2 regions of the Streptomyces sp. NPDC004327 genome follow, and region 1 is predicted to be linked to the other one. Evidence: predicted binding sites of a transcription regulator. Region 1 holds the regulator's gene; the other holds the start of a gene.

Region 1 (3,403 bases):
AGCGAGTCACCACGGTGGGGGATGGCCGTGACGAGATCGATGAAGTGCCACCCGGAGCGGTACGCCGAGGCCATCTCGCGTCGGAAGGACCGGTCGTCCGGCGGCACGGTCATGCTCCCGCGCCCGCCGGACCCAGGTCCCACACGGGGTCGGGCTTGGCAGCCGGAGCGGCGTCCCAGACCGGGTCGCGCTTGCCGGCCGGAGCGACGTCCCAGACCGGGTCGTTCGGAGCGGCGACCACGTGCGCCGGCGTGCTGTCCCACACCGGGTCGTTGACGGCCAGCGCTCCTACTGCTGCCGCCCCCATGAAGACGAAAGCAAGTATCGAGCGAAGCATTTTCCTGGACATGAGCGGCTTCGACCTCACTTGATGGTTTCCTCTACCCCCGCGCACAAAACGATGGCTCAGTCTTTGCGCTCGCACCACTGAGGCAATGCATCATGTTCCTGAAATACAGGATCCTGGGGGGTGTGCAAATGCCGCAAAAACAGACAGAAACGACACATCCCCACGGGCATGTCGACCTCTGTGCAGCCGGATCGGACTTGTACGCAAGTGCGTTGCGGATCGGACGAATAACCAGGACCGAGGCAGAAGCCGCGCCCTGCCTCATGGACCTCGACCTGCTGCACCCGGATCCCGACGACCCGTCATGGCTGCGTCCGGTGCCTCCGTCGGCCGCCCTCGCCCGGCTCGTCCAGCCGCTGGAGCGGGAGATCCAGGACCGCCGCGCCCTGGCCACGGACCTGTCGAGCACATTCGAGCCGTTCATGGCGATCAGCGCACAGGACCCCTCGACCACGCACGCCATCACCGTGCTCGAGGGCATCCACCGCATCGACGCCGTGCTCAGCCGGGCCACCGCCGAGTGCTCCGAGGAGCTGCTCACCGTCCAGCCCGGCGGCGGACGCAGCGAACACACCCTCAACACCGCCCTGCACCGCATCCAGCCACTCCTCGACCGCGGCGTCCGCGTCCGCACCCTCTACCAGCACACCGTGCGCCACAGCCCCGGCATGCAGGTCTATCTGGAGCAGGCCGGCATGGACCGGCTCCAGGTGCGCACGCTGGAGGAGAGCATCGAGCGGCTCATCATCATCGACCGCACGGTCGCGCTCATCCCGGCCCGCCAGGACCGTCAGGTCGCCCTCGAACTGCGCCACCCCGGTCTCGTCGAATACCTCGCGACCGTCTTCGAGCAGTCCTGGGCCCGCGCCACCCCGTTCGGCGAACAGGTCCCCGGCGCCCTGCCCAAGAACGGCATCAGCGGCGTCCAGCGCTCCATCGCCCGGCTCCTCGTCGAGGGCCACGTCGACGAGGCCATCGCCCGCCGCCTCGGCATGAACGTCCGCACCTGCCGCGCCCACATCGCCAAGCTCGCCGCCGCCCTCGGCAGCGGCAGCCGGGCCCAGCTCGGCTTTCTCATCGCCCAGTCCGGCCTGTTGGACGACCGCGACTGCTGAGAGGCCCGCACCCACGGATCGTGCGACGAGGCCCCCTCCGCCACTGCGGAGGGGGCCTCGTCACGAGAAGCGGGAACCGGACGGCTCACTCGCCGCGCTTGTGCCCCGGGCGCCACACCACCAGCGCGCTCGCCTGCTGCACGTCGGTGTACGGGACCAGGTCGCGCCGGTAGGAGGCGTGGACCTGGGCCTCGCGCTGGCGCATCGCCTGCGCCGCGCCCTCGACGGCCGTCGACAGCTCGGCCACGCGGGCCTGGAGCGCGGCGACCTGGTTCTCCAGCTCGATGATGCGCTTGATGCCGGCCAGGTTGATGCCCTCGTCCTGCGACAGCTGCTGGACGGTGCGCAGCAGGTCGATGTCGCGGGCCGAGTAGCGGCGGCCCCGGCCCGCGGTGCGGTCCGGGGAGACCAGGCCGAGACGGTCGTACTGACGGAGCGTCTGCGGGTGCAGACCGGAGAGCTGGGCCGCCACCGAGATGACGTACACCGGTGTCTCGTCCGTCAGTTCATAGGGGTTGCGGCGGCGGTCCATGCTCATGCTCCCTTCGCGGCCTGGAACAGCTCTGCCCTGGGGTCCTCGCCCGACGTCGCCTCGCGGAACGTCTCGAGGGCCTCACGCGCCTTGTCGTCGAGGTCGGTCGGCACCATGACCTCGACCGTGATCAGCAGGTCGCCGCGGGTGCCGTCCTTGCGGACCGCGCCCTTGCCCCGGGCTCGCATGGTGCGGCCGTTGGGCGTGCCCGCGGGCAGCTTCAGGGTGACGGCGGGGCCGCCCAGGGTCGGCACCCTGACCTCGCCGCCGAGTGCCGCCTCGTCGAACGTGACGGGCACCGTGACGGTGAGGTTGTCGTCCTTGCGGCCGAACACCGGGTGGGCGTCGACGTGCACGACGACGTACAGGTCGCCGTTGGGTCCGCCGCGCTCGCCCGGCGCGCCCTTGCCCCGCAGTCGGATCTTCTGGTTGTCGGACACGCCGGCCGGGATCCGCACCTGCATGGTGCGGGACGACTTGGCGCGGCCGCTGCCGTGGCAGACCTCGCAGGGGTTCTCCGCGATCAGGCCGCGGCCCTTGCAGTCCCGGCAGGGGTCGGTCAGCGAGAAGCCGCCGCCGCTGCCGCGCGAGACCTGTCCGGTGCCGACGCAGGTCGGGCACACCCGCGGGGTGCCGTTCTTGTCGCCGGTGCCCGAACACGCCTTGCAGGGCTGCTGGCTGGACATCCGCAGCGGCACGGTGGCGCCCTCGATGGCCTCGGTGAAGCTGAGCGTCACCTCGGACTCGACGTCCTGGCCGCGCCGCGGCTGCGTGCGCGTGCCCGCGCCGCCGGCGCCCCGGTTGAACAGGCCGCCGAAGACGTCCCCGAGACCGCCGCCGCCGAAGCCGCCGGCGCCACCGGCCCCGCCCTGGGCGCCCCCGAAGAGGTCGCCCAGGTCGAAGTTGAACGAGCCGCCCGCACCCGGGCCGCCCGCTCGGAAGCCACCGTTGCCGAAGAGGGCACGCGCGTCGTCGTACTCCTTGCGCTTCTTCGGGTCACCGAGGACGTCGGCCGCCTCGGAGATCTCCTTGAAGCGCTCCTCGGCCTTGGTGTCGCTCTTGTTGGCGTCCGGGTGGTTCTCGCGGGCGAGCTTCCGGTACGCCTTCTTGATCTCGGCGTCGGTGGCGTCCTTGGGGACGCCGAGGACCTTGTAGTAGTCCTTCTCGACGAAGTCCTTCGTGCTCATCGACGTCCCTCCTCCCGCTCGCGGGTCCGGCTCTTAATCGTTGTCCTTCTCGGAGTCTTCCGACTCCTCCGCCTTGCCCGCCGCACCCGGCTGGGGCTCGGCGACGGCCACCCGCGCGGGGCGGATGGTGCGCTCGCCGATCCGGTACCCCGGCTGCAGGATCGCCACGCAGGTCGTCTCGGTGACGTCCGGCGCGTACGAGTGCATCAGGGCCTCGTGG
Region 2 (3,403 bases), on a different contig from region 1:
CGTCACCGCCCGCGCCGGTCACCGCCAGGCCGGTGGCGACACCGGGCACGGACGTGCGGCGCTCGGCCGGGTCCTGGGCGGACTCGGGCACGTGGTGCGGACGGCCGATCAGGCCGCGCAGCTCGCCCTCGCCGATGGTGAACGGCAGCTCCCGCTGGCCCAGTTCGTGCTGGGCGGCCACCTTGCGCAGCAGCCGGGCGATCGAGCGCTCCAGGGTGCGGACGCCCGCCTCCCGGGTGTACTCGCCGGCGAGCCTGCGCAGCGCCGTCTCCTCCAGGACGACCTCGCCCTTCTCCAGGCCGGCCTTCTCCAGCTGCCGGGGCAGCAGGTGGTCCCGGGCGATGACGACCTTCTCGTCCTCGGTGTAGCCGTCGAGGCGGACCAGCTCCATGCGGTCGAGCAGGGCCTCCGGGATGGCCTCCAGGACGTTCGCCGTCGCGAGGAAGACGACGTCGCTCAGGTCGAGTTCGACCTCCAGGTAGTGGTCGCGGAAGGTGTGGTTCTGCGCCGGGTCGAGGACTTCGAGCAGCGCCGCCGCCGGGTCGCCCCGGTAGTCGGAGCCGACCTTGTCGATCTCGTCGAGCAGCACCACCGGGTTCATCGACCCGGCCTCCTTGATCGCGCGGACGATCCGGCCGGGCAGCGCGCCGACGTACGTGCGCCGGTGGCCGCGGATCTCGGCCTCGTCCCGGACGCCGCCGAGGGCGACGCGGACGAACTTCCGGCCCATCGCGTGCGCGACGGACTCGCCGAGCGAGGTCTTGCCGACGCCGGGCGGGCCGACGAGCGCGAGGACGGCGCCGCCGCGCCGGCCGCCCACGACACCGAGGCCGCGCTCGGCGCGCCGCTTGCGCACGGCCAGGTACTCGGTGATGCGCTCCTTCACGTCCTCCAGGCCCGCGTGCTCGGCGTCGAGGACGGCCTTGGCGCCCTGGATGTCGTAGGCGTCCTCGGTCCGCTCGTTCCACGGCAGTTCGAGCACGGTGTCGAGCCAGGTGCGGATCCAGGCGCCCTCCGGGGACTGGTCGCTGGCCCGCTCCAGCTTCTCGACCTCCTTGAGGGCCGCCTCGCGGACCTTCTCGGGCAGGTCGGCGGCTTCGACGCGGGCGCGGTAGTCGTCGGACTCGTCGCCCTCGGCCTCGCCGTTGAGCTCGCGCAGCTCCTTGCGGACCGCTTCGAGCTGGCGGCGCAGCAGGAACTCGCGCTGCTGCTTGTCGACGCCCTCCTGGACGTCCTTGGCGATGGTCTCGGCGACGTCCTGCTCGGCGAGGTGGTCGCGCAGCTGCGCGGTGGCGAGCTTCAGGCGGGCGACCGGGTCGGCGGTCTCCAGGAGCGCGAGCTTCTGCTCGACGGTCAGGAACGGCGAGTAGCCCGCGTTGTCGGCGAGCGCGCCCACGCCGTCGATCTGCTGCACGCGGTCGACGACCTGCCAGGCGCCGCGCTTCTTCAGCCAGCTGGTGGCCAGCGCCTTGTACTCCTTGACGAGCTCGGTCACCGCGCCGGGCACCGGCTCCGGCAGCGCCTCGTCGACGGCGGTGCCCTCGACCCACAGGGCCCCGCCGGGCCCGGTCGTCCCGGCGCCGATGCGCACCCGGCCGCGGCCGCGGATCAGCGCACCGGGATCACCGTCGGACAGGCGGCCGACCTGCTCGACCGTGCCGAGCACACCGGTGCCCGCGTACGTCCCGTCCACCCGGGGCACGAGCAGCACCCGGGGCTTCCCGGTGCCACCGCGCGCGGCGGCCTGCGCGGCCTCGACCGCGGCCCGCACGTCGTTGTCGGACAGGTCCAGCGGCACGACCATTCCGGGCAGCACGACCTCGTCGTCGAGCGGCAGCACAGGCAGAGTGAGCGGCGCGGACGCCATGGACTCGGAAGCCATGATCTCCCCTTCGGCAGTCATTCGCGGAATCTCGCAGTCAAGCAACTTGAGCTATGCCGACTCAATGCATGTGAGCCCAGGATTGTTCCCCGTCGCTTGTTCGCTCTGAGCGATCACCCGCCTGCGGATCGCGAACAAAGGAGGTGCGGATGCGGTGACGCGAACCACCGGACACGCGTTTCGGGCTGCGCGCACCCCGTACGAGCGGGCATGCTCGGGCCATGGAGTACGTGAAGCGGTACGGGCGCAGGTTCGGCGCCGCGGCCGTCCTCGCCGCGGCCGTCGCCGTGAGCGGCTGCGGCCAGGCCCCGGCGGCACCCCCGGACGCGAGCCCGGCCACCAGCGGCGCCGCCACCGGCGCGACCCGGGAGCCCGCACCCCAGGACGTGCTGGTCGAGGTCGGCGTCAGCGGCGGCTTCGCCGGGGTCGGCAACAAGCTGGTGGTCCATTACGACGGCGCCTACACCGTCCGCCACGGCACCAAGCCGCCCGTCCCGGGCCGGCTGACACCGGCGCAGGCCGCCGAGCTGCGCGCCGCCCTGGAGGACCCGGCCTATGCCAAGGTCCCCGAGCGGTCCACCGGCGACTCGGTCAGGGACGGGTTCACGTACGAGGTCACGTACGGCCACCGGCTCGTCGTCACCCAGGACGGCGCCGCGCGCCCGCCCGCGCTCCAGCGGGTCTTCGACGCCCTGCCCGGCGGCGGCCCGCCGACGGCGCCGTAGCGCCCCGACCGGGCCCGATCGGCAAGACACCCTCTAGGCGCGGATCTCCTCGTACCGTCGCCGCAGGAAGTCGCGCACCCGGGCCGGCATGTCCATCGACTCCGGGTCGAGCGCCCACTGGATCTGCAGGCCGTCCATCACGGCCAGCTGTTCCTGCGCGACGGCCAGGCAGTCGGTGTCGGCCCGCAGTTCGCCGCGTTCCACGGCCCGCTCCAGGAGGGCGACCGTGTCGCGCAGCACGCGCGCGTAGCGCTCCTTGAAGTACGCGTGGGCGGGGTGGCCGAGGTTGCCGGACTCGCCGACGAGGACGTTGAACATGCGGACGATGCCGGGCCGCCGGGTGTTGTCCTCGATCAGGGCGACGAGGGTGTCGAGATAGCCGGCGTAGGAGTCCGGCTCGTCCGCGAAGAGCCGCTCCATGTCGTGCCGTTCGCTCTGCGCGAGGACCGAGAGCAGCAGGTCCTCCTTGCTGCGGAAGTGGTGGAGCAGCCCGCCCTGGGTGATGCCGCAGTCGTGCGCGATCCGGGCGAGCGAGGAGGCGTGGAAGCCCCACTGCCCGAAGTGCTCGACGGCGGTGTCGAGGATCTTCCTGCGCCGCGCGTCGCCGACCGCGTAGCCGCCCCGGCCTGCGGCCTTCCCGCTGGCGGTGACCTTCTTCTCCGGCATGGGCCCACCCTAACCGCGCCCTTCCGGCCCCTTCTCCGCTCCGTGACCCAGGTCACATCGCACAAACCTAGTACCCACTCGGTTTTCACCCCTAGCCTTCGGCCGGACGGGTCGCCCTGACGCGTCCCGC

What was found. Region 1 encodes HspR, which represses chaperone genes until heat shock. Its sites were predicted from a motif close to TTGAGNNNNNNNNNCTCAA; they were not measured.
Region 2: a site for HspR is predicted at 1,929-1,947, ahead of lon (endopeptidase La). Genes of this name have one in related genera too.

Annotation. Positions count from the first base shown of each region.
Region 1 covers NZ_JBIAME010000006.1:237,590-240,992, forward strand. Annotated here, with positions in the region: gene ACFYU9_RS21810 ((2Fe-2S)-binding protein) at 1-113, opposite strand, end outside; gene ACFYU9_RS21815 (hypothetical protein) at 110-307, opposite strand; gene ACFYU9_RS21820 (helix-turn-helix transcriptional regulator) at 478-1,464, shown strand; gene ACFYU9_RS21825 (heat shock protein transcriptional repressor HspR) at 1,550-1,996, opposite strand; gene dnaJ (molecular chaperone DnaJ) at 1,999-3,183, opposite strand; gene grpE (nucleotide exchange factor GrpE) at 3,217-3,403, opposite strand, start outside.
Region 2 covers NZ_JBIAME010000009.1:109,561-112,963, forward strand. Annotated here, with positions in the region: gene lon (endopeptidase La) at 1-1,882, opposite strand, end outside; gene ACFYU9_RS28725 (hypothetical protein) at 2,104-2,607, shown strand; gene ACFYU9_RS28730 (TetR/AcrR family transcriptional regulator) at 2,641-3,273, opposite strand.